3 regions of the Sanguibacter sp. Leaf3 genome follow, and region 1 is predicted to be linked to each of the others. Evidence: predicted binding sites of a transcription regulator. Region 1 holds the regulator's gene; each other region holds the start of a gene.
What was found. Region 1 encodes HrcA, which represses chaperone genes, less so after heat shock. Its sites were predicted from a motif close to TTNGCACTCGNNNNNNNCGAGTGCNAA; they were not measured.
Positions count from the first base shown of each region.

Region 2: a site for HrcA is predicted at 4,608-4,634, ahead of ASG53_RS19735 (invasin domain 3-containing protein). Genes of this name have one in related genera too.
Region 3: a site for HrcA is predicted at 3,202-3,228, ahead of groL (chaperonin GroEL). Genes of this name have one in related genera too.

Region 1 covers NZ_LMRH01000002.1:278,907-289,220, reverse strand. The annotation lists gene ASG53_RS08745 (HIT domain-containing protein) at 1-302, opposite strand, end outside; gene ASG53_RS08740 (16S rRNA (uracil(1498)-N(3))-methyltransferase) at 364-1,197, opposite strand; gene dnaJ (molecular chaperone DnaJ) at 1,197-2,315, opposite strand; gene hrcA (heat-inducible transcriptional repressor HrcA) at 2,475-3,500, opposite strand; gene ASG53_RS08725 (GAF domain-containing protein) at 3,764-5,146, shown strand; gene exaC (acetaldehyde dehydrogenase ExaC) at 5,299-6,822, shown strand; gene ASG53_RS08715 (DUF779 domain-containing protein) at 6,864-7,280, shown strand; gene ASG53_RS08710 (DUF3097 domain-containing protein) at 7,355-8,215, shown strand; gene ASG53_RS20515 (hypothetical protein) at 8,397-9,404, opposite strand; gene ASG53_RS08700 (acyltransferase family protein) at 9,611-10,314, opposite strand, start outside.
Region 2 covers NZ_LMRH01000001.1:557,106-567,419, forward strand. The annotation lists gene ASG53_RS02415 (MTH1187 family thiamine-binding protein) at 39-386, shown strand; gene ASG53_RS02420 (hypothetical protein) at 479-1,585, shown strand; gene ASG53_RS02425 (alpha/beta hydrolase) at 1,564-2,673, opposite strand; gene ASG53_RS02430 (zinc-binding dehydrogenase) at 2,670-3,629, opposite strand; gene ASG53_RS02435 (maleylpyruvate isomerase N-terminal domain-containing protein) at 3,687-4,418, opposite strand; gene ASG53_RS19735 (invasin domain 3-containing protein) at 4,770-10,314, shown strand, end outside.
Region 3 covers NZ_LMRH01000001.1:638,263-648,576, forward strand. The annotation lists gene ASG53_RS02745 (phytoene desaturase family protein) at 1-1,465, shown strand, start outside; gene ASG53_RS02750 (glycoside hydrolase family 15) at 1,665-3,056, opposite strand; gene groL (chaperonin GroEL) at 3,349-4,983, shown strand; gene ASG53_RS02760 (ROK family transcriptional regulator) at 5,412-6,554, opposite strand; gene ASG53_RS02770 (alpha-galactosidase) at 6,922-9,048, shown strand; gene ASG53_RS02775 (ABC transporter substrate-binding protein) at 9,092-10,314, shown strand, end outside.

The sequences.
Region 1 (10,314 bases):
AACACGGTCTGCCCGGCGTGCGGTCCCGAGTTGAAGATCAGCCGGAACTGCCCGTCGGCACGTTCGCCGGCGACCTGCTCGGCGACACCGACCAGCTCCGCGAGCACGTCGGGGGCTGCTGCCGCGAGCTGCGACACGTCTCCGTGGTGCATGGTCGGGACGACGAGCACGTGCATCGGCGCGCTCGGGTTGATGTCCTCGAAGGCCACCACGTTCTCGGTCCGCGCGACGATGGTCGCGGGCACCTCCCCCGAGACGATGAGGCAGAACAGGCAGTCGGGCTCAGGTGCGCTCGTGGTCATCCTCCGAGGCTATCCGGTCGACCGGGCGGCGTCAGCCTGAATCGTGTGCGCTGCGAGGCGCTCACGCCCAGCGCCCCAGGCGCTCGGAGAGCAGCGCCACGGCGATCGGTCCGGCGGTCGAGGTGCGCAGCACGTGCGGGCCGAGCCTGACGAGCGTGGCACCAGCCTCGGTGAGCAGCGTGCACTCCCGCTCGCTGATCCCGCCCTCGGGTCCGACGACCACCAAGATCTCACGCGGTGCGTCCGAATCCGTCGCGCTGTCCTCGGGCGTCTGGGCAGCCAGTTCTTGGGCCCCTGCGCCGAGCGCCGGGAGCGCAGGCAGCGCAGCCTGGGCGATGGGCAGCGTCGCCTCTTCGTGCAGGACGAGGACCGTGCCACCTGCGGCGACCACCTGGGCCGTGCGGGCGGCGAGGCCCTTCGCGTCGACGACGTCGCCGACACCCGGCAGCGAGGCACGCCGGGCCTGCTTGGTCGCCGCGCGGACCGTCGCAACCCAGCGGGCCCGAGACTTCGCGGCACGGTCCCCGCGCCACACCACGACAGACCTCTCGGCCTGCCACGGCAGCACGGCGTCCACGCCGGCCTCGGTCGCCGCCTCGATCGCGAGCTCGTCCCGGTCGCCCTTGGCCAGAGCCTGGACGAGCACGAGGGACGCCCCGTCGGACGGCTCGCGCTCGACCGAGACGACCTCGAGGGTCACCTCGGAGGCCTGCACAGCCGTCACCCGACAGGTGAGCCGCAGGCCCGCGCCGTCGACGACGTCGATCCGCTCGCCGACGCCGCGACGCTGGACGACACCTGCGTGCCGCCCCTCGAGACCGTCGAGGAGGTACGTGTCACCCGGGGCCAGAGACCCCAGGTCCCCGGCCTCGGCCAGGAAGACCGGTGCGCTCATCAGCGGCCGGTGAGCTTCTCACGCAGCCGGCTGAACACACCCGGGTGGGCCGCAGCGACGCGCCCCTCGGGACGCTCCTCGCCGCGCAGGACCGCGAGCTGACGCAGCAGCTCTGCCTGCTCCTCGGACAGCGACGTGGGGACCTGGACCTCGACGTGCACGTTGATGTCTCCGCGACCGCCACCGTGCAGGTGACCGACGCCGAGGTTCTTCAGCGTGACGACCTGGTCGGGCTGCGTGCCCGGGCGCAGGTCGACCGACTCGGGACCGTCGAGGGTCTCGAGCTCGATGACGGTGCCGAGGGCGGCAGCGGTCATCGGCACCTCGAGCGTGCAGTGCAGGTCGTCCCCGCGGCGCAGGAAGGTCTCGTGCTTGCGCTCGCGGATCTCGAAGTAGAGGTCACCGGCAGGACCGCCGGCAGGACCGACCTCGCCCTGCGAGGTGAGCTTGATGCGGTTGCCCGTCTCGACGCCCGCAGGCACCTCGACGCTGACCGTGCGGCGGCTGCGGACGCGGCCCTCGCCCGAGCACTCGGCGCAGGGCTCGGGGATCGTCGTGCCGAAGCCCTGGCAGGCTGCGCACGGGGCCGTGGTCATGACCTGGCCGAGGAAGGAGCGGGCCACGCGCTGGACCGTGCCGCGTCCGTTGCAGACGTCGCAGGTGCGCGGGGAGGTGCCGGGGCGGCAGCACGAGCCGGAGCAGGTCCCGCAGACCACCGCGGTGTCGACCTGGATGTCGCGGCGCACGCCGAAGGCTGCCTCGGAGAGGTCGATGTCCAGGCGCACGAGGGCGTCCTGGCCGCGGCGCGAGCGCGGGATCGGGCCGCGCTGGGTCTGGCCGCCGCCGAAGAACGTCTCGAAGATGTCCTGGAAGCCGAAGCCGCCGCCACCGTTCATGCCGCCGCCCGGAGCCGACGGGTCGTGACCCATGTCGTAGGACCGGCGCTTCTCAGGGTTCGAGAGCACCTCGTAGGCGCGACCGACGTCCTTGAACCTGTCCTCGGCGTCCGGACCTGCGACGTCAGGGTGCAGCTCGCGGGCGAGCTTGCGGTACGCCTTCTTGATCTGGTCCTGGCTGGCGTCACGGTCGACGCCGAGCACCTCGTAGTAGTCGCTCACTGGTTGGTCTCTGCCGTTCGTCGAAGGGGGCTGGTGCGGCGTCCTGTCGCGGCACCACGGTGCTCGCTCTGAACTCTGCAACGTCTGGACGGGGGTTCTTGTTTCATCGCGTGCGTCACGTCGTGGCCAGGCCGCCGGGCGACGGGGCCACGACGGGCCTCATGCACCGAGGATCCTGGACAGGTAGCGGGCGACGGCCCGCACCGAGGCGATCGTGGCGGGATAGTCCATGCGGGTCGGGCCGATCGACCCGATAGTCGCGACCGAGTCGCCGTCCGAGCCGTACCCGGTCGTGACGACCGAGGTCTCGAACAACCCTGTCAGCTGGGTCTCGTGACCGATCCGCACGTTGACCCCTGAGGAGTCGTCGCCCATCTCGGTGAGGAGGTTGAGCAGCACGACCTGCTCCTCGAGGGCCTCGAGGACAGGGCGCAGGGCGTGCTCGAACCGCATGCTCGCGTGCGCGAGGTTCGCGGTCCCGGCGAGCACGATGCGCTCTTCGCCCTCCTGGGAGAGCGTGTCGGTGACGACCTCGGCGACCCGCGCGACGAGCGCCTGGTCCTCGGGGTCGAAGGTGGCCGCGAGCGCGTCGAGCGCCGTCCGCAGCTCCGGGAGGCGCCGGCCGGCTGCGGCGGCGTTGAGCCGGGCGCGCAGCGCGACCAGGACGATCTCGTCGGGGGTCGCGTCGAGCTCGAGGGTGCGCTGCTCGACACGGCCCGTGTCGGTGATGATGACCACGAGGAGCCGGCGCTCGCCGAGGACGACGAGCTCGAGGTGGCGCAGGCCGGAACGGCGCAGCGAGGGGTACTGGACGACGGCGACCTGGCCCGTCAGCTGGGCGAGCAGCCGCCCGGCCCGGGTGACGACGTCGTCGAGGTCGACGGCGCCGTTGAGGAAGGTCTCGATCGCGTTCTTCTCGGCCGCGCTGAGCGCCTTCACGCCCGCCAGGCGGTCGACGAACATGCGGTAGCCCTTGTCGGTCGGGACCCGTCCCGCGGAGGTGTGGGGCTGCGCGATGAAGCCGCCCTCCTCGAGGACCGCCATGTCGTTGCGGATCGTCGCGGGCGAGACGCCGAGGCTGTGCCGTTCCGCGAGGACCTTGGAGCCCACGGGCTCGCGGGTGTGGACGTAGTCCTCGACGATCGCGCGCAGGACGTCCAGCCGTCGCTCGTCGCTCGCCGCCACGGACCTCTCCTTCACGTCGTCGCCTGCCTGGGCCTCTGCGCTGCCTGCGCGGTCTGGCCTGTCATCGGCCTGTCTTCGGGCTGTCGTCAGGCCTCCATCAGCACTCGGGAGGCCTGAGTGCTAATTCTACGACAGGGCACCGTCACGGTGCACGCGGCGGTCACGCATCCCCTGGAGACAGCCGTGCGGCCCGGAGCTATCGTGTGAGCAGACCTGGACCGGCACGCGACGGAGCGTGCCGGCGACGACGGGAGGTCCAGCGCATGCACACTCCGTCGGACGCACCGGCGGCGCTGCCGGTCCTGTCCGCCCGCTCTGGTCTGCCCGTCCTCCCCCCGCTGCCTGCACAGCCCGGCGGGGTGCGTGATCTCGTGCAGGCCTCGTGGGTGCGCTCGTCGGCCTCACGTCTCGACCCTGACGCCGTACCCGAGCCGACCCTGCTCGACGACTCTCTCCGGGCCGTCCGAGACGAGCACCCGCTCACGCGCGTCCTCGGCACGATCCAGACGCTCCTCGTGCGGCACACGACCGACACCGGTCTCATGGTGGCCGTCGGAGACCAGGCCGGCCGGCTGCTCTGGGTCGACGGTGACCACGACGTCCGCCGTCGGGCGGAGAGCATGGGTTTTGTGGCCGGGACCGACTGGTCCGAGACCGCCGTGGGCACCAACGCCCCCGGGACGGCGCTCGTGCTCGACCGTGCCGTGCAGATCCGACGGACCGAGCACTTCGCGCGGATCGTGCACCCGTGGAGCTGCACAGCCGTCCCCGTGCACGACCGCGCGACAGGCTCGCTGCTCGGGGTCATCGACATCACCGGGGGTGACGACGCCGTGGCGCCCACGACCCTCGCCCTCGTCGAGGCGACCGCGCTCGCCGTCGAGGCCGAGCTGCACCTGCTCACCCTCGAAGACCGGCTCGCGCGCAGACCGGCGCGGCGGCCGTCGGGCTTCACGCTGAGGCGGCTCGCAGCACCCACCGCGGCGAAGGCCGCACCAGCAGCCGAGACGGCGCAGCCCACGGGGCAGGCTGGCACCACCCGCGGGCACGCCCCGCTGCTGCGGGTCCTCGGGCGGGACGACGCGCTGCTCGAGGTCGACGGAGACAGGCTGGTCCTGAGCGGGCGGCACGCCGAGATCCTCACGCTGCTCGCCTGGCACCCGCGCGGCCTCGGCGCCGAGGAGCTCGCGACCGCCGTCTACGGGCGCGACGACGCCCTCGTCACCCTGCGCGCGGAGATGGTGCGCCTGCGCAGGGCGCTCGAGCCCGCATCGCTCCAGGTCCTCTCGCGTCCCTACAGGGTGGGCACGCCGCTCGACCTCGACGCCTCTCAGGTGCTCGCCTTCCTCGACCGCGGCGCTCACAGGGTCGCCTTCGCGGGGTACGTCGGCCCCGTCCTGCCAGGGTCGGCCTCGCCCGGGGTCGCCGCTGCGCGCAGCGAGGTGAGCCGACGGTTGCGCGAGTCGCTGCTCGCCGACGCCGGGGTCGACACCCTCCTCGCCTTCGCCCGGACCGCCGAGGGCGCCGACGACGTCGAGCTGTGGACAGCGTGCCTGCGGCTGCTGCCCGGTCGCTCGCCCCGCCGGGCTGCTGTCGTCGCGCACCTCGAAGACCTCGAGGTGAGGCTCGGCCGGGCGACGCCCTGACGACCTGGGCGAGAAGTCGCGGCGCGCCCGGCGTTCGACCGCTCGACCGCTCGACCGCTCGTGCAACTCGATGCAACCTCGGCGGACCTAGCGTCGAGGAGAGCCCGGTCACCGCCGGGCGCTCATCAGACAGCGTCGTCGAAGGAGCACACATGACCGTCTACGCAGCCCCCGGCACCCCGGGAGCACTCGTCACCTTCAAGCCCCGCTACGAGCACTGGATCGGCGGCACCTGGGTCCCGCCCGTCAAGGGCCAGTACTTCGAAGACATCTCCCCCGTCAACGGCAAGCCCTTCGCCGAGGTCGCCCGCGGCACGGCCGAGGACATCGAGGCAGCCCTCGACGCCGCGCACAAGGCAGCCCCCTCGTGGGGCAAGACCACAGGCACCGAGCGCGCCGACGTGCTCAACAAGATCGCCGACGTCATCGACGCGAACCTCGAGCTGCTCGCCGTCGCCGAGACCTGGGACAACGGCAAGCCGGTCCGTGAGCCGCTCAACGCCGACCTCCCCCTCGCCGCGGACCACTTCAGGTACTTCGCGTCGGTCATCCGCGCGCAGGAGGGCGAGTTCACCGAGCTCGACAACGACACGGTCGCCTACCACTACGCCGAGCCCCTCGGCGTGGTCGGGCAGATCATCCCGTGGAACTTCCCGATCCTCATGGCGACGTGGAAGCTCGCACCCGCGCTCGCGGGCGGCAACACGATCGTGCTCAAGCCTGCTGAGCAGACACCCGTGTCGATCCTCGTGCTGATCGAGCTCATCGGCGACATCCTCCCGCCGGGCGTGCTCAACGTCGTCAACGGCTTCGGCCTCGAGGCCGGCAAGCCTCTCGCCTCCAGCCCCCGGATCCGCAAGATCGCCTTCACGGGCGAGACGACCACGGGCCGGCTGATCTTGCAGTACGCGAGCGCGAACCTCATCCCCTCGACGGTCGAGCTCGGTGGCAAGAGCCCGAACATCTTCTTCGAGGACGTGGCCGACAAGAACGACTCGTACTACGACAAGGCGCAAGAGGGTTTCGTGCTCTTCGCCTTCAACCAGGGCGAGGTGTGCACCTGCCCGTCGCGGTCGCTGATCCAGAAGCCGATCTACGACACCTTCCTCTCCGACGCCCTCGACCGGACGAAGAAGGCCGTCCAGGGGAACCCTCTCGACACGGACACGCAGGTCGGCGCTCAGGCCTCGAACGACCAGCTCGAGAAGATCCTCAGCTACATCGACATCGGCAAGCAGGAGGGCGCACGGCTGCTGCTCGGCGGGGAACGCGTCGACCTCGGCGGTGATCTCACCGACGGCTACTACGTCGCACCGACGATCTTCGAGGGGCAGAACTCGATGCGGATCTTCCAGGAGGAGATCTTCGGACCGGTGGTCGCGGTGACGAGCTTCGACGACTACGCCGACGCCATCGCGAAGGCGAACGACACGCTCTACGGCCTCGGGGCCGGCGTGTGGTCGCGCAACGGGAACCTCGCCTACCGCGCAGGGCGAGACATCAAGGCGGGACGCGTGTGGGTGAACAACTACCACGCGTACCCGGCCGGGGCGGCCTTCGGCGGGTACAAGAGCTCGGGCATCGGACGGGAGAACAGCAAGCTCGCGCTCGACCACTACCAGCAGACGAAGAACCTGCTGGTGAGCTATTCGGAGTCGGCGCTCGGGTTCTTCTAGGAGCGTGCAGTGAGTCGTCGAGGAGCCATCGAGGAGGATCCATGATCGACGCCGACGTCGTCATCGACGGCGAGACACAGTCGCGGGTCGCCGCGACGGACAGCGCTGTCGAGCTGCTGCGCAGGTTGTGGGAGCAGCACGGGCCGCTGATGTTCCACCAGTCTGGCGGGTGCTGCGACGGCTCGTCGCCCATGTGCTACCCCGCGGGCGAGCTGTTCACCTCGGCGGCCGACGTCCTCCTCGGGCGCTTCGACATCGCCGACCAGGGAGCCGGCGGCGCGCAGTCGCAGACCATCGACTTCTGGATGTCGACCGAGCAGTTCGCGTACTGGCGCCACACGCACCTGACGGTCGACGTGGTCCCAGGGCGCGGTTCGGGCTTCTCGGTCGAGAGCCCCGAGGGGGTGCGCTTCATCATCCGGTCGCGGCTGATGGACGTGGCGGACGCCTTCGCCTGATCGGCGCACGGCCCCGCGTGCGACGGACGGCGAGGCTCCGCTCGTCCGTCGCACGCGGGGGCTAGCCTGCTGCGGTGAGCTCAGACCGCTACTCCCAGGACGTCCTCGCCGCCGGACCGCACCCCTCGGCGCGCCGCCCCACCTCTCGGCCCGTGCCCGCCGACCGCGGGCTCGTCGTCGAAGAGGTCATGACCGGGTGGGTCGGGGCTGTGACCCGTGTCGAGAAGTCCGGCGGCCTGCACGTCGTCGTCCTCGAAGACCGCGCCGGGCGCACCCGCACCTTCCCGCTCGGCCCTGGGTTCTGGGTCGACGGCGCCCCTGTCACGCTCACTCCCCCGGTCACCTCCACGGCCCCCGCGGCACCCACCCGCACGGCGAGCGGCTCACGCGTGGTCGCCGACGCCCGGGCGCGCGTCGCCCGCGGCAGCCGCATCTGGGTCGAGGGACGCCACGACGCCGAGCTCGTCGAGAAGGTCTGGGGCGACGACCTGCGCGTCGAGGGTGTGGTCGTCGAGCTGCTCGAAGGAGTCGACAACCTCGCCGACGCGCTCGCCGACTTCAAGCCGTCGAAGGGCCGACGGGTCGGTGTGCTCGTCGACCACCTCGTCCCGGGGAGCAAGGAGCAGCGCATCACCGACGACGTGCTGCGCGCCTTCCCCGGCGGCAACGTCAAGGTGCTCGGCCACCCCTACGTCGACGTGTGGCAGGCCGTGCGCCCGCAGCGCATCGGGCTCGACGCCTGGCCGGTGATCGACCGTGGCACCGAGTGGAAGTACGGGATCCTCCAGCGCCTCGGCTGGCCCGCCGAGAACCAGACCGACGTCGCCCTCGGCTGGAAGAAGATCCTCGGGACCGTCCGCAGCTACGCGGACCTCGAGCCTTCGCTGCTCGGCAGGGTCGAAGAGCTCATCGACTTCGTGACGGTCACCGACTGACCCGGCCGGTCCAGACACTCCTGCGGTCCTGCGGTCCTGCGGTCCTGCGGTCCTGCGGTCCTGCGGTCCTGCCGGGTGAGGGTCTTGCCGTGCCATCCTCGGAGACAGCGCGTCATCGACGAGAGCCTGCACCCCGGGGGGGGTGCAGGCTCTCGTCGGTCGCGCGTGGAGCTGGAGGTCGTCAGACGGGCTGCTCGTTGATGAGCTTCCTGTAGACGTACGCCGAGGCGATCATCGACACGGGGATCGCCACGAGCAGGCCGACCAGCAGGAGGATCGCGCCGACGGCGTTCGCGAGGTAGACGAAGACGTACAGCAGGATCGCGGTCGACAGGTTGTCGAGGACCAGGCGGATGCTCGCCTTGATCGAGTCGATGACCCCGAGACCCTTGTCGATGATGAAGAACAGCGCGAACTGCCCGAAGAACGCGACGATGATCGACCCGATGAAGGTGAAGCTGACGATCGTCGACACGAGGGAGACGAGCAGCGACGTGAGGATGATCGTGCCGAGGCGCGAGGTCGAGAAGAAGTCGGCGAGCGTCGGGCGGCGGCCCTGGGTGATGACGAGCGCACCGCGGATGATGCCGGCCTGCGCGAGCATCACGAGCACGAACATGATGAGCGTGAAGACGACAGCACCGAAGCCGAGACCAGCGATCCCGGCGGCGCCGACCCCGTCGTCACCTGCGCTGAGGCTGCTCCCGACGAGGATGGCGAAGAAGATGCCCCCGACGACCGCGAAGACCGCGAGGTAGGCGAGCGCGGCCAGCAGGAACACGCCGATGTTCTGCGTGAACTTCTGCCACCCGTAGCGGAAGCCGTCAGGGACCGGAGACTCGGGGGCACCGTACTGGCCCGCGGAGATCGGCGGGGCGCTCGGCGGTGGGTAGGCGGACCCGGGCGGCGGGTAGCCGCCGGTCGAGTACTGGTCCTGAGCGCCGTAGGCAGGCTGCTCCGGGGTGGTCTTCTCCCAGCCCGAGGGCTGACCCGGTGCCGGCTGACCGTAGGCGGGCGGCTGCTGGCCCGCTGCGGGCTGGCCGTAGGCCGGGGGCTGCTGGCCGTACCCGGGCTGCTGACCCTGGGCCGGCTGGCCGTAGACGGGCGGCTGCGCCGGCCCGGGGGGCGGCGGATATCCCGACTGTGCGTAGGGGTCCTGCGTGCCGTCGTCCGGCGTCTTGTCGCTCATGCGATCTCCTCGGTCCTCGGTCCCGGCGGACGACCGCGGGATGCGGTCGGACCACGGCCGGGGGCTGTCTACCTCACCCTAGGGGGGCGGCAAAGGTCCAGGCTAGAGCCCCCGACGACCGTGCGCCTGCGCAGACCACACGCTGGCACGTGGTCTCTGAGCACTCAGAGGACGAGCGCCTGCACTCAGAGGACGAGCGCCTGCACTCAAGGGACGAGCGCCTGCGCTCCGGTGAGGGCGTCCGCCACGGTGCGGGCGTAGAGGTCCTGCCCCGCGGGTGCCGGGTGGACACCGTCCTTGCCGAGGACGTCGGGCTGGGCAGCGACCGCGGCGGCCCAGTCGGCCACGACCACGTTCTCGGGGTGGCGGGCCGCAGCGGCCCGCATCTGGTCGTTCGTCGGGCCGATCCAGCTGCGGTCCGCGGAACCCGTGACGAGCACGAGCACGTGGTCGGGACCGACGGCGGCGACGACGTCCTCCATGACCCGCTCGGTCACCGTGCTGTTGGTCCCCAGGGACACGACCACGTACGTGCGCAGGGTGCCCGCGTCCCGCATCGCCGTGATGATCTCGGGTGCCGTGCTCATCTGGCGCGAGACCTCGGCGTCGACGAAGACCCCAGGCAGCGCCGCCTGGAGGGCCGGCACGCTGATGAGGCTCACCGAGTCGCCGACCAGGGTCACCTGGTCGCCCGGCGGCGGGACCGTCGGGACGGGGGCTGGGGTCGGCTCTGCTGGCGCTGTCGGCTCGGGCGTGGGCTCGACCGTGGGCGCAGGCGCTGGCTGCGCCGCGTTGGCCTCCTGCGCAGCCTGTGCCCCCTCGAGGATCTGCGCCTCGAGCGAGGACGTGGCGGGCTCGCGGACCCCGGCGAGCACGAAGGCGCTCACGAGACCGAGGGCCAGCACCGCAG
Region 2 (10,314 bases), on a different contig from region 1:
CACTGTCGCCCCACGCCGGGCGGTGGCACGATGGGCGGATGCTCTTCGCCTTCTCTGTCGCCCCGCTCGGTGCTGGGGAGTCCGTCACGGACTCCGTCGCCGAGGCCGTCCGCATCGTCCGTGAGTCCGGTCTGCCCAACCGCACCGACTCGATGTTCACGACCATCGAGGGGGAGTGGGACGAGTGCATGGACGTCATCAAGCGCGCGACCGAAGCGGTCGGCGCCGGCGGGCACAGGGTCTCGCTCGTGGTGAAGGCTGACATCCGCCCCGGGCACACCGGCGAGCTCGACGGCAAGGTCGAGCGTGTCGAGGCACGGCTCGCGGCCTCGACGGGCAGCGCGACAGGCAGCACAGACAGCGGGACGCGGTCCGACCGCGTGTGACATGGACCTCCGCCGCGCAGGTCTGGTCCTGCTCCACCTACGAGGGTCCCACGACCCTGTCGCTGTGAGGTCGGGATCGCTACCCTGTGGGGATGCCCCTGTTCGACCTCGAGGGTGGCGCGCGCGCCGAGCCCGTGACGACGATGCGCCCTGACGACGCCTCGTTCGGGCAGGTCCTCTCGGTCGTCCTCGAGCACCTCCCGACGCTGCTCGGCGAGCGGCTCTTCATGACCCTCGAGCGTGAGGCGGCTCCGGCCGCCCTCGGTGATGGTGCCGCGACGGTGCTCGCGATCGACGCCGCAGGCGACCCGGTGGTCGTCCAGGCCGTGCCGCTGCTCGCCGCCCAGCATCTCGTCGTCGCGCTCCGAGGTGCCGGACGGGCCTCGGGGATCACCCGGCGAGCCTTCGCCGCGTCCTATGCCCAGGGGCCCGACAGGTTCCACCGTGACCTCGCCGCGTTCTTCGACCGGGACGGCGCACCGCGCGCGACGGGATCAGGCCGCACGGCCCGCCTGGTCCTGGTCTGCTCGGAGATCGACGACGACGCTGTCGAGGCGGTCTCGTTCCTCTCGGTCGACGCCGCGCGGGTACAGGTCCTCACGGTCGGGGTCGTCGAGGGGGCGAACGGTCGACGTCTGCTCGACGTGTCGTCCTTGCGGCCCGGAGAGCTCGGGGCCCGTCAGACGGTCTCGCTCGACCTGAGCACTCCCGGCGCCGACCCTGACGTCCGCCCGCAGGCGCCAGCCGAGACGACGTCCGCGCCTGGCCAGAGCCCCGCCGAGGCGCAGCCTCTCCATGCCTTCGGACGCAGCGGCCCGCAGCCAGCAGGGCCGGATCCAGCGCCCCGGCGTGAACGTTCCTACCCGGTCTACGACTCGCCCCCGCAGGACGGTGAGCCCGTCGAGACGAGCGCCGCGCCCCCCGTCGACGCCCGGCTCGCCCTCGTCGCGCGCACTCTCCAGGCACCGCTCGACCTCGTGTGGGTCCGGCACCGCCGCGGCGAGCGTCTCGAGGTGGTCCTGGGCCTCGACGGTCTGCTGCACGCCCCGGACGGCGCGAGCTTCGGCGACCCCGACGCAGCCGTGCAGGCGCTGTCCGGCTCGTCGTCCTCGAACGGCTGGCGGGTCTGGCGCGCGGGCGAGGCAGGACCGAGCCTCGACGAGCTCGTCTCAGAGGCTCAGGAGTCCGACCAGCCGTAGGCGCTCGCCCACCGCTGTATCTGCGCGTAGTACATGCTGCGCACAGGCAGGGCAGACAGGGCGAGGTCGTGGACAGCCCCGGCGATCCGGGCCACCGTGACTGTCGGCCCGAGCTGGACGGCCCGCCGGACGATGGCCTCCACGTCGAGCACGGAGTCGGCCGAGCGCATGTCCTCCGACCACCGCGGCGAGATCACGGTCTTCGACGAGGCCATCATCAGGACAGGCTGCGTGATGCGCAGCCCACGGGCCACCTCGGCGTGGCCGGCGATGATCGCCCGCAGCCACCCGGCCCGGACGGGGAAGGTCGGGGTGGGCCGCCAGCGCTCGTCGAACTCCCACTCTCCACCGTCGGACCTGCGGATGGTGCGTGCGTAGTTTCCGGTGTCGATGTTGGGCAGCGGGGCCTTCGCCTGGAACCTGGCGAGCTGCGTGATCGCGGGCGTCGAGACCGTGCGGACCACGGACGAGCCCTGCAGCTCGAGCCACGGGCTGTTGAGGACCAGGCCCGAGGTCTGGCCGGGGTGCCGGTCTGCCCACAGCACGGCCGTGAGCCCACCTGTCGAGTGGCCGTGCAGCATGACGGCCGTGTGCGGACCGAGGTCGACCCGGATCTCGGCCAGGGCTGCGGCGAGGTCTTCGTCGTAGGTGCGCAGCGTCGTCACGTAGCCGGGAGTCTGGCCGGGGCGCAGGCTCCGGCCGTACTTGCGCAGGTCGAGCGCGTAGAAGGCGACACCCTGCCGGTGCCAGAACTCTGCGGTCTCGGTCTGGAAGAAGTAGTCGGACCACCCGTGCACGTAGAGGACGGCGCGGGCCGAGCGCACGGCGTCCGGCGGACGGTACCGCACCAGGGAGGCGACGACGGGCCCCTCGTCGTCGGGGGTGAGCTCGAGGGTCCGCACCTCGTAGGGCTCGCCGAGGACGTCCTGCTCCCAGCCCGCGCCGCGCGTGCGCGGCGACGCGGCCCGCGTCCGGCGGGCGAGCTCGTGCGCGACCACGTCGGAGATGTGCGCGTCGAGGGCCGGCACGACACCCTCGGGGGTCTCGGCACGCGACAAGAACCTCGGCAGCGGGACCCGGTCCGTCATGGCGTCAGGACGATCTTGCCGACGTGCTCCCCGCCGGCGAGCCGGGTCACGGCGTCGCGCGCCCCGCTGAGCGGGTAGGTCCGGTCGATGCGGGGGCGCAGGTCGGTGCGCACCATGAAGGCCAGCAGGTCAGACAGCTCGTCGCGGGTGCCCATGGTGGCGCCGAGCACCGAGATCTCGTTGAAGAAGATCCGCGTGAGCTCAGCGGCTGTGGGGTCCCCGGAGGTGGCCCCGGCGACCACGATGGTCCCGCCGGGCCGGACGGAGCGGACCGAGTGCGACCAGGTCGCTGCGCCGACCGACTCGATCACCGCGTCGACCCGGTGCGGGAGCCGAGCACCGCTCTCGAGGACGTGCGCGGCTCCGAGGGCTGCGGCAGCTGCACGCTTCGTGCCGGACCGGCTGGTGACGATCACCTCGAGACCGGCTGCCGCGCCGAGCGCGACCGCCGCCGTGGCGAGACCACCGCCAGCCCCCTGCACCAGGACGCTCTGCCCCGGGGTGAGCCGGGCCGACCTGAACAGCATCCTGTACGCGGTGAGCCACGCCGTCGGGATGCACGCGGCCTCTTCGAAGGAGAGGTCCGAGGGCATGGGCACCAGGTTGTGGGTCGGCACGCTCACCTGCTCGGCCAGGGTGCCGTCGTACCTCTCCGAGAGCAGGGTGCGCGGCTCGTCCGGACCGACGCCGTGGCCGTCCGCGCCGATCACCGCGTGCACGACGACAGCGGACCCGTCGGGTGCGTAGCCCGCGGCGTCGGTGCCGAGGATCATCGGGAGCTGCTCGGCCCGCAGACCGACGCCGCGCAGCGACCAGAGGTCGTGGTGGTTGAGGCTGGCGGCGCGGACGTCGACGGTCGTCCACGCGTCGCGTCTCGCCGGCTCAGGCCTGTCACCGACCTCGAGGCCGTCTGCGGGCGAGTCGGGCGAGAAGCGCGTCACGGATGCGGCAAGCATGGACCCAACGTACAGCGCACGCGCTCGGCGCGACGGGGACCAAGGTCGACGTCCTGGTCAGAGGATCGGCAGCATCCGCCCGAGGTCGGGCACGCCGCCGGCGGTGTCCTGCGAGGCGAGCGCGCGGGCGAGGTCGTCGACGTCGTAGGGGGTCCGGCCTGTGGCCAGCCTGATCCACAGGCCCGCGTCGGTCACCTCGAGCGAACCGGCGCCGCGCCGCACGACGATGTCGAGCAGCTCTTCGGCGACGATCCGCTGCGCCGTCCGGTCGATCGGGTTCGCCGAGCCCGCCGAGCCGACGACCCCCGCGAGCGACGCGACGAGGTCCTCGGCGTGGACCACGAGCTCGACGAGGCGCGACATCGCCATGTCTCGCAGCCGGATGGGGCCGCGGCGGGCCTGGACGACCCTGTGCCCGTCGGGGCCGAGAGCGTCCAGGGCGGCGAAGGCCTTCTGGGCTCGCGCCTCGACCTCGACGAGCGGTGCGTGCGCGATCTCCGCGGCGAGCGCACGGGTGACCTGGTCGATGTCTGCGGCCCGCTCGGGGTAGGTCCCGAGGTACTCGGCGAGGGTCAGCGGCACCGTGCCCGCGGGGGCCGGCGTGCACACAGCCAAGGCCTCCATCGCCCGGCCGAGGTGTGCCACGAGCTCACCGTTCGTCCAGCCGTCTAGGCTCGACGGTCGGTCCCGTGTGCCCAAGAGGTCGTCACCGAGAGGTGCGACCCACGCACGCAGGAGGGACCACTGGTTCGTCAGGGCTGCGGAGATCTGCGCGAGGTCGGCTGTCATGAGGACATGGTGCCGCACCGGACCCCGACCTGTCGTCGGCGTGTCTCAGACCGCAGACGTGGGGCCTGCTGGTGCCGTCTCGAGGTGCGCTCGCGCAGCAGTGCCCGAGCTTGGAGGTGCACACATACACCTAGACGTTTCGTCCCGTCCACTTCGAGCTCCACCCAAACGCCGGCCTCGAGCCCTCATATGGCACTCAGAATGGGCAGATTTCAAGGCCCGCGGGGCTTGAGAACGTCGAGCGGGTGAAATCTGACCCTAGCATTGCTGCCGCTTCCCCCCAAGACGAGACTCGCCTTACCAACGGGGGCGGTCGCCAAGAGGTCAGTAGACCTCGTCCGGAGGGGACACATGAACACGCGCGACTCGGACCTTGGTCCCAGACCTGCCCGCACCCGTCGGGCCTGGGTCCGGTCTGCCGGCGCCGTCGCGGTCACGGCGATGCTGGCGTCGCTCCTCGCCGTCCTTCCCGCGACCACGGCCTCGGCTGCGGACCGCACCTTCCTCGTCGACAGCCTGAGCGCGGTCGGCGACGACGCGACCGTCGGTGACGGGGTCTGCGCCACGGCCGCAGGGGCGTGCACCCTCCGCGCGGCGCTCCAGGAGTCCAACGCGATCGGCACGACCGACACCGTGACCATCGCTCCCGCCGAGGACGTCGACGCGAGCACCCCCGGGGTGCAGACCTCGGGGACGATCGTCGGGCACGCGACGACGTCCGCGGGCTGGATGTACTCGGGTGCGCTCACGCCGCTCGGCGACCTGGGCGCGTACTTCGTGGCGACGGCTCCGGTGACCCTCGACTTCCAGGGCCGCCTCGGTATCAGATCGCTCAACGACGTCTACGGCTCGACCGCGATCTACCTCAACGGCCCCGGCGTCACGCTCCGGAACTTCACCACCGTGAGGTCCAACGAGACTGCCGTCGTGGTCGGCCCGGCGGGCGACGGCGCCGTCATCGAGAACGGCTCCTCTCTCGACCCGGGCAGCATCGACCTCGAGCGTTTCCTGTGGCTCGCCGACGGTGCGGACCGGGTGACGGTCCGAGCCGTCGAGATCGGCTCGACCTACGCCGCAGGCGGGTCCGCGATCAGGATCGCCGCAGGGGCGACAGTCGACGGTCTGACCCTCGACCGCATCCACATGTACGACCCTGACACCGAGCGCTACACAGGACTCCAGGGTCAGGGGGCAGCGACACTGAGCAACCTCACGGTCATCGGGTCGAGGTTCGAGGGCTTCGGCGGGGCGAACCACGCCCTCGACCTGCGCGGCTTCACGCTCACCAACGCGCAGATCGTCGGGAACACCTTCACCCGCAACAGCCTGACCGCCGGGTACACCCTGGTCTTCATCAACACCCCGGGGCTCGGGGCCCCGAACGTCATCTCGGGCAACACCTTCGACAATGCCGGGGCGAATGCCGGCACCACGTCCTACGCCGTCTACGCCCTCCTGAGCCGGACCGCGGCCCAGCAGAGCGGCTGGCGCATCGAGGACAACTACTTCGACGGCTTCACGAGCAGCTCGGTCTACCTCGCCGGGACCGGGATCCTCACAGCCCAGCGCAACACCTTCGGCACGGCGTCCTACGGAGGCGTCGGTGCGGGCAACGAGACGAGCGCCGTCTCGATGCTGACCAACGCGACCGCGGCCTCCAACTCCCAGGTCTCGACCTGGTACCCCACGGCGACGAGCTATGACTCTGCGCAGTGCACCCTGTCGATCTCCGTCACACCGCCCTCCTCCGGAACCGTCCCGACCGTCCCCGTCAGCATCGACGCGTACTACCTCCCGACAGGCGCGACGAGCGGTGCCACCGTTCACCTGGGCCGCCAGACGCTCAGCGCAGCCGGCCAGATGACTGTCCCCTACACGCTCGGTCCTGGCCAGATCAGGGTGCAGACGATCGACGCGACGGGTAGGGCCTCGCAGTACTCCAGGACGGTCCAGCAGACCCAGGCCGACCTCTGCGGGCCCCGCGTCACGGTCGACCAGGCGGCGAGCCAGGCCGACCCGACCTCTGTGCGCGACCTCAGGTTCACCGTCGCCGTCTCGGAGCCCCTCGCGACCTCGGGTGCGGGTGCCCTCACAGCCTCGGACTTCTCCACGGCAGGCTCGACAGCCCAGGGGACTCGTGTCACGGCGGTGGCGAAGGTGAACGACACCCTCTACACGGTCACGGCCCGCGCGGACGCCTCGGGCACCGTGACACTCTCGCTGCCCGCCGGGGCCGTGTCCGACGCGTCGGGCAACCTCTCCGCCGAGTCGACCTCGACCGACGGGTCGGTCACCTACGTCTCTCCGCTCACGATCGCACCGACGTCGGTCACCGTGACGGAGGGCGACCTCGGCTCCTCTTACACGGTGTCCAGCACGCTCGCGGCGACAGCCCCGATCCTCGTCGCGGCGACAGTCGGCACCCCCGCCTGGGCGACGGTGGACCCTTCGACGGCGAGCCTGCCGACCACGGGCGGCTCGGTCTCGCTGGTCGTCACCGCAGTGGACGACGCCGAGACCGACGGCACGCGGCAGACGACCATCACGCACACGGTGACGTCGACCGACCAGAACTTCGACGGGCTCGTCCTGGCACCGGTCGACCTCACCGTGCTCGACGACGACGTCGTCGACGCGGCACTGTCGACGCTCACCGTGGAGCCGGGCACGGCTGTCGCCGACGGCGTCGACTCGCTCTCGGCGACGGTCACGGCGCGCAACGCTGCGGGCGGTCTCGTCGCAGGCGTGGCGCTCGTCGTCTCGGTGGCACCGGGGGCGTCGCCGGCGTCGACCACCTGCACGACCTCGGCCGCAGGGACCTGCTCGGTCCCGGTCACGTCGACGACGCCGGGCACCTACCAGGTGTCCGCGACCCTCGGCGGCGCCGCGGTCCAGGGGAGCCCGGCGTCGGTGACCTTCGTCGCCGGCCCCGCCGACGCGACGACCTCGACGATCTCCGCCTCGGTCGCCGAGCTCGTGGCTGACAACGCGTCGCAGAGCGAGATCACCGTCCAGCTCCGCGACTCGCTCGGGCACCCGCTCACCACATCGGGGGGCACCGTGGCCATCGCCACGAGCGAGGGCACCGTCGGTCCGACGACAGACAACGGCGACGGGACGTACAGCGCGATCCTCACAGCACCCTCGGAGGTCTCGGTCGCGACGGTGAGCTTCACGCTCGACGCCGTGGTCGGGGCACGGACGACGACGGTGACCTTCGTGCCGGGAGACGCCTCCCCAGCACGCTCGACGATCGTCGCTGCCGACCCGACCCTCGTCGCCGACGGCGCCGCGACGACCGAGGTGACGGTGACGCTCCTCGACGGCTTCGACAACCCGCTCACGGCCTCCGGCGGAGACGTGGTCGTCGCGACGTCGGCCGGGACGGTCTCCGGCACGACCGACAACGGGGACGGGACGTACATCTCCACGCTGACAGCCCCCACGACGACTGGGACGGCCGTGCTGTCCTTCACGGTCGACGGCACCCAGGCGACGGCGACGACAGAGGTCGGGCTCGTCGCCGGACCTGTCGACCTCACGCTCTCGACGATCACCGCAGACCCTGTCGCGATCACGGCCGACGGGACGTCGACGGCCGTCGCGACGGTCCAGCTCCGCGACGCAGCGGGCAACGCCGTCACGACAGGTGGAGGTGACGTCGTCGTCTCGAGCGACCTCGGGACGCTCACCGGGACCGTCGACCAGGGCAACGGCACGTACACGTCCACGCTCACGTCGACCACGACCCCGGGGACCGCGACCTTGACGTTCACCGTCGACGGTGTCGAGGGCTCTGCCCGGGCGACGGTCGACCTCGTGGTCGGTTCCGCCGACCCGACGACCTCGACCATCGACGCCTCCCCGACCTCGATCGTGGCAGACGGCACGTCGACGTCTGCCATCACCGTGCGGCTCCGGGACTCTCAGGGGACGGCGCTCGAGACCTCGGGCGGTATCGTGGTCGTCTCGACAGACCTCGGCTCTGTCTCGGCGACCACAGACAACGGCGACGGCACGTACTCGGCAGTCCTGACCTCGTCGTCCACGACAGGCGCGGCCACCCTCGGCTTCGCGATCGGCGACGACGAGGCGACCAGCACGGCGAGCGTCGCCTTCGTCCCCGGGCCCGTCGACCTCGGGCTGTCGGAGATCTCGGCGAACCCGACCGAGATCCTCGCCGACGGCTCGTCCACATCCCTCGTCTCGGTGCAGCTCAAGGACGCTCAGGGCAACACCATCGTCGGGTCGACCGACGTCGTCTCCATCACGACAGACCTCGGGACCGTCACCGCGACGACGGCCGTGGGAGACGGCCTGCACACGGCGACCCTCACCTCCAGCACCACGGCAGGCACAGCCACCCTCGGGTACGCAGTCGGCGGCATCGACGCACCGGGCTCCGCGCAGGTCGAGCTGCTGGTCGGGGCTGTCGACCTCGCGGCGTCGACGATCGTCGCGACCCCGGACAGCATCGTCGCCGACGGGACGAGCACCTCCCAGCTCGTGGTCCAGCTTCGTGACACGAACGGGAACCCGCTGAAGACCTCCGGTGGGACCATCGTGATCTCGACAGACGCAGGCACCGTCGGAGCCACCACGGACGTCGGTGACGGCACGTACACGGCTGAGCTGACGTCTGCGACGACGGTCGGGGCGGCGACGCTGTCCTTCAGCCTCGACGACGTCCCCGGCGAGGCGACCGCCACGGTCGACTTCACGGCCGGTCCAGCAGCCCTGACGACCTCGACGATCGAGGCGTCCTCGACGTCGATCACGGCTGACGGTGCGTCGAGCTCGACGGTCACCGTCCGGCTGCTCGACGGCAACGGCAACCCGCTGACGACCTCGGGCGGGACCGTCGTGATCGCGACGGACGCAGGGACCGTCGGTGCGACGACGGACGTCGGCGACGGTACGTACACGGCTGTCCTGACGTCTGGGACGACGGCCGGCACGGCGACACTCTCCTTCACCCTGGACGACGTGTCGGCGGAGGCGACCGCGACGGTCGACTTCACGGCCGGCGCGGCCGACCTGACGGCGTCGACGATCGAGGCGTCCCCGACGTCGATCACCGCTGACGGCACGTCAACCTCGACCGTCACCGTCCGGCTGCTCGATGCGAACGGCAACCCCCTGACCTCATCGGGTGGGACGGTGGTTGTCACGACAGACGCGGGCACCGTGGGTACCACGACGGACGTCGGTGACGGGACCTATACGGCCGAGCTGACGTCCTCGACGACGGCCGTCACCGCGACCCTGTCCTTCACCCTGGACGATGTCCCCGCAGAGGCGACCACAGCCGTCGAGCTCCTGGCGGGCGCGGCTGACGCTGCGACCTCGACCATCGAGGCCGCCCCGACGTCCATCACGGCCGACGGCATCTCGACCTCGACGATCACGGTCCAGCTGCTCGATACCAACGGCAACGCCCTGACCACGTCGGGCGGGACGGTAGTCATCGCGACAGAGGGTGGCACTGTCGGTCCGACGACCGACGTCGGCGACGGCACGTACACAGCCGAGCTGACCTCCGCGACGACGGCTGGTACGGCGACGGTCTCCTTCAGCCTGGACGATGCGCCCGGGACGCAGACCGCGAGCGTCGCGTTCACGCCTGGCGACGTCGACCTCTCGGCGTCGACCATCTCGGCCTCGCCGACGACGATCCTGGCCGACGGGACGTCGACCTCCACGGTGACGGTGACGCTCCTCGACGCCAACGGGAACCCGACGGGTACCTCGGGCGGCCTCGTGGTCGTCGCGACAGACCTGGGCACCGTGGGCGCGACGACGGATGCCGGCGACGGCACGTACTCGGCAGTGCTCACCTCGGCTCAGACCGCAGGGACGGCGACGGTCTCCTTCACCCTCGACGGTGCCGGGGCCC
Region 3 (10,314 bases), on a different contig from region 1:
GGTGGGGTCGGGGCCGAACGGCCTCGCCGCCGCGGTCACGCTCGCCCGGGCCGGCCTAGGCGTACTCGTCCTCGAGGCGGAGACCGAGGCCGGGGGCGGCGCTCGTACGCAGGCGCTGCCCGGGTCGGGCACCGGGCTGCTGCACGACACCTGCTCGGCCGTGCACCCGATGGCGCTCGCGTCGCCGTTCTTCCGCGAGTTCGACCTCGCTGCACGCGGGGTCGAGCTCGTCGAGCCCGAGGTGCAGTTCGCGCACCCGCTGGACCGCGGCGAGGCCGGACTGGCCTACCGTGACGCCGCTCGGACCGCCGCTGGCCTCGGGGTCGACAGCGACGCGTGGCTCGTTCTTGTCGGCCGGCTCTCCGAGCACGCCGACGCGGTGGTCTCTGCCGGTCTCGGTGACCGCCGGAGCATCCCGGGCGAGATGCTCTCGAGCGTCGCAGGCTTCGTCGCGACGGCGCGCTTCGGCCTCGGCGTCCTCGAGCAGGGCACACCGTTGTGGGGCCGTCGGTTCCGGGGTGAGGCCGCCCCGGCGCTGCTCACGGGGGTCGCTGCCCACGCGATCGCGCCGCTGCCCACCCTGTCTGCTGCCGGGACGGCGCTCATGCTCGCGACCCTCGCGCACTCGCACGGCTGGCCGCTCCCTCGAGGCGGTTCGGGCGCGATCACCGCTGCGCTCGTCGCAGACCTCCTGGCCCACGGCGGAGAGCTGCGGACCGGCGTCCGCGTCGCCTCGACGGCCGACCTGCCGTCCGCACGGGCCTACGTCTTCGACACGACCCCACGGGCCGCCGCCGACATCCTCGGCGCGCGGCTGCCGGGGACGGCCGAGCGCGCGCTGCGCAGGTTCAGGTACGGCAACGCGGCCGCCAAGGTCGACTTCGTGCTGAGCGGTCCCGTGCCGTGGGCCAACGACGGTGTGTCTCGGGCGGGGACAGTGCACCTCGGGGGTTCACGACCTCAGCTGGTCGAGGCTGAGCGGGCTGTCGCCGCGGGGCGGCACGCTGAGCACCCGGTGACGCTCGTGAGCGACCCTGCTGTGCTCGACCCCGGCCGGGAGGTCGGCGGGCTGCGGCCCCTGTGGACCTATGCGCACGTGCCGGCAGGATCGACCGTCGACCCGACCGAGGCCGTCACCGCGCAGATCGAGCGCTTCGCGCCAGGGTTCCGTGACGTGGTCGTCTCTGCCCACCCCACCACCGCGTCGCGCATGTCCGAGCATGACGCGAACTACGTCGGCGGGGACATCGCGGCCGGGTCTGTGACCATGTGGCAGATGTTCGCCCGGCCGACCCCGCACGTCGACCCGTGGGCGACTGGAGCGCCCGGTGCCTATCTGTGCTCCGCCTCGACCCCGCCGGGGCCCGGGGTGCACGGGCTGGGTGGGTACTTCGCCGCGCGTCAGGTGCTGCGCCGGGAGTTCGGGACCAGGACCATGCCGAGCCTCGCGCCCGAGCGAGGCTGAACCTCTCGGTGGTGCGGGCCGGTGCCTGAGCGTGTGCGGGCCCCGCGGGCCTGTTCGAGCGGGTCCCGACCGTCTCCGGGTCCGCGGTCTGAGGGGTCGTCGTCGCCGCGCTGCATCGGGCTGTCCGACGACCCTGCTGGTCGTGTCAGCCGCGACCGGCAGCGTTGCGTCGGGCTGTCCGACGACCCTGCTGGTCGTGTCAGCCGCGACCGGCCTCGGCCTCGTCGAGCAGCACGAGGGTGAGCAGCACGTTCGCGCTGCTCCACGCGAGCGGCGCGAGCTGGGCCGGGGAGCCGTCGAAGAGCACCTTCTCGGGGATCGAGCCGAGCGTCGTGCGGTGGTCGTCGAGCCACGTCAGCCAGCGCACGGCCCCGGTCTGGTCGCCCAAGCCTGCTGAGGCGAGGGCGAAGACGCTCGTCGTGGGTGTCCACGAGATCCCGTCGCGCTTCCAGCTCGTGCCGGGCGCGAGCCCGCCTCCGGGGCGGGCCATCCGGATGGGGGCGGCATCCCAGGCGCTCAGGACAGCGCGGGGGACCTCGTCGGCCGTCACGGGCAAGAACGGCGGCAGCAGGAACGCGACGGCCGTGTCGACGCTCGACCCTCCGAGGTAGCGGCCGTAGCCGGGCGCGAACGCGTCGTGCACGACCTCGTCGAAGGTCTCGGCGACAGTCGCGACCTCCCGTGCCGCTCGGGCGTCCCCGAGGGCGTCGAGGGCCGGCGGCGACGCAGCGAGGGCCATGAGCAGGGGCGCGCTGGTCCCGAGGGTCTGCTTGGACGTCTCGACCTCCCAGTAGTCGGGGGACGGCGGGGGGAGCGTGGTGCCGTCGTCGGTCAGGTCGCGGATGTGCGCGAGGCTGCGCTCGAGCAACGGCTCGAGGTCGCGAGCCGCGCTGGTGCGGTCCTGGGGCGACTCGATCTCCGCGATCACCGTCGCCGCGGCCCACAGGGCCCACCCTGTCGCGTCGGTCTGGATGCCGCGGTCGTCGGGTGGGCCGGAGCCGTCGGGCAGGTAGCGGGCCTCGAAGGAGCCGTCGGCCTCTTGCACCTGCTGGAGGAACATGACGACAGTGAGTGCGTCCTCGACGTGCCCCGTGCGGGCGAGCGCGACAGCCACGAAGGCGTTGTCGCGGGGCCAGGCGTAGCGCCAGTTCGGCGACCACCCGGCCACGACGGCGCCGTCGTCGAGGGTCAGCGCCCTGACGTCGAGGAGCGCGTCGACGGCCATGTCCTCGAAGTCCGTCCCGGCGCCCGGGACGGTGCCGGCGGCGAGCCAGTCGCGGGACTCCTGAGCCGCGTCCAGCTGGGGCTGCGTGGCTGCTCCGGGGCTCGCCACGGCGACGCGGCTGCCGGGCAGGAACTGCACGTCCGAGCCCGGCGGGATCGGGGTGCGGGTGCCGTCGGGGGCCACCGAGATGCCGGCTGAGGAGAGCGCGACCGTCGCGTTCCGCGGGGAGAAGGGCCAGACCTCGAGGGCCCGTCCTGTGCCGGTGACGACGACCGCTGCGACGAGCAGGAGCGCGAGCAGCGCGGCGCGCGGCCGGCGACGGACGTGCGCTGGGCTCGCGGAGGCGTCGTCGTCGGTCGCTGGCATCGGGTCCACTCTACGAGGACGTCTGGGCGTGCTCGGGTGCCGACGCGGTGGTGCCGGCTGCGGGTTCCGCCGTCGGCGTACCGACCTGGGCGCCGCGGCGCGCCGCCGCCCTTGCACTCTCGGGTCGAGAGTGCCAATAATTGCATTAGCACTCTCGCTAGGAGAGTGACAGAAGCATCGGTCGCTCGATGAGGCCCCGAGGCTACGGCGTGACATGAACGCCGCGGTCCGAGGCCGTCCGTCGCGGGCATCGTCCGACCACCACACGCCACCAGCGGAGGATCACACCCCAATGGCAAAGATCATTGCCTTCAACGAGGAGGCCCGTCGCGGCATGGAGCGTGGACTCAACGTCCTCGCCGACACCGTGAAGGTCACGCTCGGCCCCAAGGGTCGCAACGTCGTCCTCGACAAGAAGTGGGGCGCGCCCACCATCACGAACGATGGTGTGAGCATCGCCAAGGAGATCGACCTCGAGGACCCGTTCGAGCGCATCGGTGCTGAGCTCGTCAAGGAGGTCGCCAAGAAGACCGACGACGTCGCCGGCGACGGAACCACGACCGCCACCGTGCTCGCCCAGGCGCTCGTGCGCGAGGGCCTGCGCAACGTGGCTGCCGGCTCGAACCCGATCGCTCTCAAGCGCGGCATCGAGAAGGCCGTCGAGGCTGTCATCGCGCAGCTGCTCGTCGACGCCAAGGACATCGAGACCAAGGAAGAGATCGCGGCCACCGCTGCGATCTCGGCCGGCGACCCCGCGATCGGCGAGCTCATCGCCGAGGCGCTCGACAAGGTCGGCAAGGAAGGTGTCATCACCGTCGAGGAGTCGAACACCTTCGGCCTCGAGCTCGAGCTCACCGAGGGCATGCGCTTCGACAAGGGCTTCCTCGCCCGCTACTTCGAGACTGACGCAGAGCGCCAGGAAGCTGTCCTCGAAGACCCGTACGTCCTGATCGTCGAGTCGAAGATCTCGAACGTCAAGGACCTCCTGCCGCTGCTCGACCAGGTCATGAAGGCCGGTCGCTCGCTGCTCATCATCGCCGAGGACGTCGAGGGCGAGGCTCTTGCGACCCTCGTGCTCAACAAGATCCGTGGCACCTTCAAGTCCGTCGCCGTCAAGGCTCCGGGCTTCGGCGACCGCCGCAAGGCCATCCTCCAGGACATCGCGATCCTCACCGGTGGTCAGGTCATCTCCGAGACTGTCGGCCTCAAGCTCGAGACCGCCACGCTCGACCTGCTCGGCCAGGCCCGCAAGGTCGTCGTCACGAAGGACGAGACGACCATCGTCGAGGGCTCCGGCGACGTCGACCAGATCGCCGGTCGCGTCAAGCAGATCCGTTCCGAGATCGAGAAGTCGGACTCCGACTACGACCGCGAGAAGCTCCAGGAGCGCCTCGCGAAGCTCGCCGGAGGTGTCGCGGTCATCAAGGCCGGTGCCGCCACGGAGGTCGAGCTCAAGGAGCGCAAGCACCGCATCGAGGACGCTGTCCGCAACGCGAAGGCAGCCGTCGAAGAGGGCATCGTCGCCGGTGGTGGCGTCGCTCTCATCCAGGCTGGCAAGGTCGCCTTCGAGACCGCCGGTCTCCTCGACCTCGAGGGTGACGAGGCGACGGGTGCGAACATCGTCCGCGCCTCGATCGACGCTCCGCTCAAGCAGATCGCGATCAACGCAGGCCTCGAGGGTGGGGTCGTGGCCGAGAAGGTCCGCAACCTCCCCTCCGGCCAGGGCCTCAACGCCGCGACAGGCGTGTACGAGGACCTGCTCGCGGCTGGTGTGAACGACCCGGTCAAGGTGACCCGCTCTGCTCTGCAGAACGCCGCCTCGATCGCTGCGCTGTTCCTCACCACCGAGGCAGTCGTCGCGGACAAGCCCGAGAAGGCTCCGGCCATGCCGGGCGGCGACGGCGGCATGGGCGGCATGGACTTCTGATCCAGCCCGCCCGGGCCTAGCCCGAGCACTGCACCGCCGACGGGCGGGCTCCACCGGGACACGTCCGGAGGGGTCCGCCCGTCGGCGTACCCGCTGGTGGTCACCTACCCCGCGACTCGCACCACCCTGCCCCTCGCCGCACGACCGCACCACCCCGCCCGCCCCGCGCCCTGCCCGACCCCGCGCACCGCCCCACCCCGCCCCGCTCCGCACGAGGTCGTACGGTTGCCCGTCAGGTCGTACGGTTGCCCGCGAAGTCGTACGGACACGCCAGATTCGGGCTTCTGGGAGCCGGACCGGCGTGTCCGTACGACCTCGGCGCACGAGGTGCGACCTCGGCGCAGGGGGGCGACGTCACGCACGGGGGTAGGGCCTCGGGACAGGGGTGCGACGTCGTGCACCGAGGTGCGACGACGTGCACGGGGCTGTCAGGTGCCGAGGACGCCGAAGCTGCTCTGGATGGCGACGGCTGCGGCGCCACGGGCCCAGGGGACGAAGCCGCTGTCGTCGACGACGAGGCTGACGGGGCTGCCGTCGGGGTCGCGGTCCGCAGCGATGGCGGCGTCGAGCTCCGCGCCGAGGCTCTCGACCAGGCCGACTCCTTCGCCCGCCAGCACGACGGTGCTCACGAGCGCGATGTTGGTGATGGCGGCCAGCAGCCGGCCGAGCGACCGCACGGCGGACTCGGTCACGGCCCGCGCCACGGGGTGGTGCGCGGCGGCCATCTCGAGGACCTCGTCGTAGGTGACGGCGTGTCCGAGGGCCACCGAGACCTGGGCGCAGATGCTCCCCGTGGTGAGCATGGCTGTCGAGCAGCCGCGGTGGCCGTCCATGCAGAGCGGTCCCGACGGGTCGAGGGGGAAGTGCCCCAGCAGGCCGAAGCCCACGTCGGCTGTGCGCACCACGTGGTCGTTGACGACGAGCCCGTAGCCGACCCCGGCGCCGATGGTGAGCACCGCGAAGTCTGTCGAGCCTCGCCCGGCTCCGAACCAGTGCTCGGCGGCGGTCAGGGCGACGACGTCGTTCTCGATGGTCGACGGGATCCCCAGGCGCTCGGAGACAGCGCTGCGGAGGTCGACACCGCGCCACCCGAGGAACGGCGCGCGGTCGACCACGCCGTCGGAGACGTTGCCGCCGAGGCTGATCCCGATGCCGTCGAAGGCGGCCGGTCCGCCGAGCGCCTGGACGACTGCATCGACGGCGTCGAGGACGTCGTCGAGCGAGGTCGAGGCGAGGCGCGACGAGGCGGACCCGGTCTGGGTCGCGCGAAGGTCTGTGCTCACGCCGAGGGCGTCCTCGCCTGTCAGCTTGATCCCGACGAAGCGGCGGGCGTCGACCTTGACGTCGAGCGGCTTGACCGGTCGGCCGACAGCACCGTCGGACACCTCGGGGCCTTCGACGAGGATCCCGCTGTCGAGGAAGGTCTTGGAGAGCCGGGTCAGGCTCGCGGGGGACAGGCCGAGCCTGCGGGAGAGCTCGGTCCGGCTGATGGGTCCGTGGACGAGCACCTCGCGCGCGAGGTCGCGCCCGGAGTCGGTGATGGGGGCGGGCGGCGGTCCTGCCTCGCTCATCTGTGCTCCTCCTCGTCGTCGTGGCGGTCTTCGGGGTCGAGCGAGACGGCGCGCGCAGCCGTGGACCCGCGCTGGCCGAGCTGCCTCGGCCTGATCGGCACCGTCAGTCTGAGCGCCGTCCGACCGAGGCTCTGACCGCGCAGGGTCCGACGGGGCCCTGCGTGAAGACGTGCTGCTCCGCCGGTCCGACCGTCAACCTACCTGTCGTGTCGCGGGGATCGCGATCCGCCGACGAATAAGTTCCATCATCGTACCAACCCGGCGAGGCCCGTTGACTGGATCTCAGAGGTATGTCGGAGGTGCCGCGGATCTGGACGGATCGAACCAGCCCTTGACAGGCCAATTGCTTTCGTCTAGAAAATAACCCATGCAGCGACGCATCTTCCAGCTCCGCGACGGCGGCACCAGCCTCGTCGTCGACCCGACCACCCCGGGTCTCCCGACGATCGTCCACTGGGGCGACGACCTCGGGGACCTCGACCAGGCCGACCTCGACGGGCTCGCCCTCGCCGCCGTCCCGCAGCGCGTGTCGGGCGGCCTCGACGTCCCGGCGCGCCTGACCCTCCTCCCGCTCGACGCTGACGGCTGGCTGGGCACACCCGGTCTCGAGGGGCACCGCGACGGCAGGGTCTTCTCTCCGTCCTTCGAGCTCCTCGGGATCGACGCCGACCAGACGACCGCCACCATCACCGCCGAGGACGGCTACGGCGGGCTGCGGCTCGTGGTCGAGCTCGAGGTCACCCGGGCCGGCCTCGTCCGGCAGCGCCTCTCGCTCACCAACACCGGCGACGACGACTACTCGGTGCTGTCCCTCGCCGCGACCTTCCCCGTCCCTGCGCAGGCCACCGAGATCCTGGACACCACTGGACGCCACCTCCGCGAGCGCACACCGCAGCGTCGAGCCTTCACCGTCGGCACGCACCTGCGGGAGAGCCGTAAGGGACGCCCGGGTGCAGACGCCTCGCTCCTGCTCGCCGCGGGGACGAGCGGGTTCGGCTTCGAGCGCGGTCGGGTGCACGCCGTGCACGTGGCGTGGAGCGGCAACCACAGGCTGGCGGCCGAACGGACGATCACCGCAGAGGCGTCGCTCCAGGGGAGCGAGCTCCTCGCGGCCGGGGAGATCGACCTCGCCCCGGGCGCGACCTACAGCACGCCGTGGGTCCTCGGGTCGTGGGGGGACGGTCTCGACGACCTGGCCGCACGCTTCCACACCGAGCTGCGGGCACGGGCCACGCACCCTGCGCGACCTCGCCCGGTCACGCTCAACACGTGGGAGGCGGTCTACTTCGACCACGACCTCCCGACGCTCCTGGCGTTGGCCGAGCGCGCTGCTGCTGTCGGCGTCGAGCGCTTCGTGCTGGACGACGGCTGGTTCCTCGGACGCCGGGACGACACCGCGGGGCTCGGCGACTGGACTGTCGACCCTGTGGTCTGGCCGCAGGGTCTCGCGCCTCTCGTGGACGCCGTCCGTGGTCTCGGCATGGAGTTCGGTCTGTGGGTCGAGCCGGAGATGGTCAACCCCGACTCGGACCTCGCGCGCGCCCACCCGGAGTGGGTCCTCCAGCCCGGGGGACGTCTGCCCGTCGAAGGTCGTCAGCAGCACGTGCTCAACCTCGCGGACCCCGGGGCCTACGCCCACGTCCTCGCGAGCCTCGACGCGCTGCTCGTCGAGCACCCGATCAGCTATCTCAAGTGGGACCACAACCGTGAGCTGTCGAGCGCGGGAGATGCGCGGACCGGGCACGCGGCGGTCCACGAGCACACCCTCGCCCTGTACAGGCTGCTCGACGAGCTGCGGAGCCGGCACCCGGGCCTGGAGATCGAGTCCTGCGCCTCGGGCGGCGCACGGGTCGACCTCGGCATCCTCGAGCGGACCGACAGGATCTGGACGAGCGACTGCATCGACCCGCTCGAGCGTCTGGTCAACCAGCGGTACACGGGACTGCTGGTCCCGCCCGAGCTGCTGGGCGCGCACGTCGGCGGACCGCGGTCGCACTCCACCCACCGCAGCCACGAGCTCGACCTGCGAGCCGGGGTCGCGTTCTTCGGCCACCTCGGGATCGAGTGGGACCTCACGACTGTCGACGACGAGCAGCTCGCGGTCCTCGCCCGCTGGGTCGAGGCCCACAAGCAGGCACGCCAGCTGCTGCACTCCGGCCGGGTCGTCAACGCCGACCTGCCCGACGAGACCGCGGACCTGCGAGGCGTCGTCGCCCAGGACAGGTCACGGGCGCTCTACGCCTACACCCAGACCGCGACGAGCTCGACCTACCCCGCGGGCCGGGTCCACCTGCCCGGCCTCGACCCCGACGCCAGCTACAGGGTGCGGCTCGCCGCCCCGACCACCTCGCTCGGCGGAGCAGGGCAGTCACCGCTGCTCTGGGCGCTCGACGGGACCCGGACGACAGGTCGCGCGCTCGCCACGACAGGGATCCAGGCCCCGGTGCTCTTCCCCGAGGAGCTCGTGCTCCTCGAGGCGATCCTCATCGGCTGAGGTCAGCCCCCCCACATCAGCCGCACGCGCAAGGAGGCGCAGCATGACGCACGACGACGTGACACCGCACAGCACCCGGGACGAGTCCCACAGGGTGGCGAGGGCCCGGCGCGGTCGCTCGCCCGGAGCCGGGCACGAGGACCCGCTCGACCCCGGACCCGGGTCCGGACCAGAGCGGCGCTCTGGTCCGAGCACCGCCGGGAACCAGCCCCGGCCCGCCCGGTCCGGGCGACCGCTCCCCGTCACCAGGCCAGGACGGGCGACCCGGACCGCCGCGAGCCTCGTCGCCGTGGCGCTCGCCGTCGGGACCCTCGCTGCCTGCGGCCCGGACGACGACGGGACCGTGACTCTCAACTTCTTCCAGTTCAAGCCCGAGGCCGTCGCACAGTTCGACGAGATCATCGAGGGCTTCGAGGCGGAGAACCCGGGGATCGAGGTGGTGCAGAACCACGTGCCGAACGCGGACACGGCGCTGCGCACCCTGCTGGTCAAGGACAAGATCCCCGACGTCATGACCCTCAACGCGGGTGCGACCTTCGGTGAGCTCGCGCGCGCCGGGGTCTTCGCGGACGTCACGGACCTGCCGGTGATGAGCACCGTCGCCGACGCCCCGGTGAAGATCGTCACCGACCTCGGCCAGCACGACGACGAGATCAGCGGGGTGCCCTTCGCGCTCGCGGCCTCGAGCATCATCTACAACAAGACGATCTTCGCCGAGCACGACGTCGAGGTGCCGCAGACCTGGGACGAGCTCCTCGCCGCCGCGGACACCTTCCAGGCCGCGGGCGTCACACCCTTCTACGGCACGCTCAAGGACCAGTGGACTGTGCTGCCGTCCTTCAACAACCTCGCCGGGGCGCTCCAGCCCGACGGGTTCTTCGACGACCTGCGGGCGCTCGGCACCGACGCGGGACCAGGTTCGGAGCCGTCATTCTCGACGGACTACAGGGAGGCGACGGAGAAGCTCGTCACGCTCTTCTCCTACAACCAGCCGAACCGGGACAGCCGCGACTACAACGCCGGGAACAAGGCCTTCGCCGACGGCGAGTCCGCGATGTACCTCCAGGGCACGTACGCGATCGCGCCCATCCTCGAGAACAACCCTGACCTCGACCTCGGCACCTTCCCGTACCCGGTGACCGACGACCCCGAGGACACCGTGCTCGTCACGGGCGTCGACGTGGTCCTCGCGATCGGCCGGGACACCCCGCACCGCGCGGAGGTCGAGAAGTTCGTCGAGTACATGATGCGGCCCGAGAACGTCGA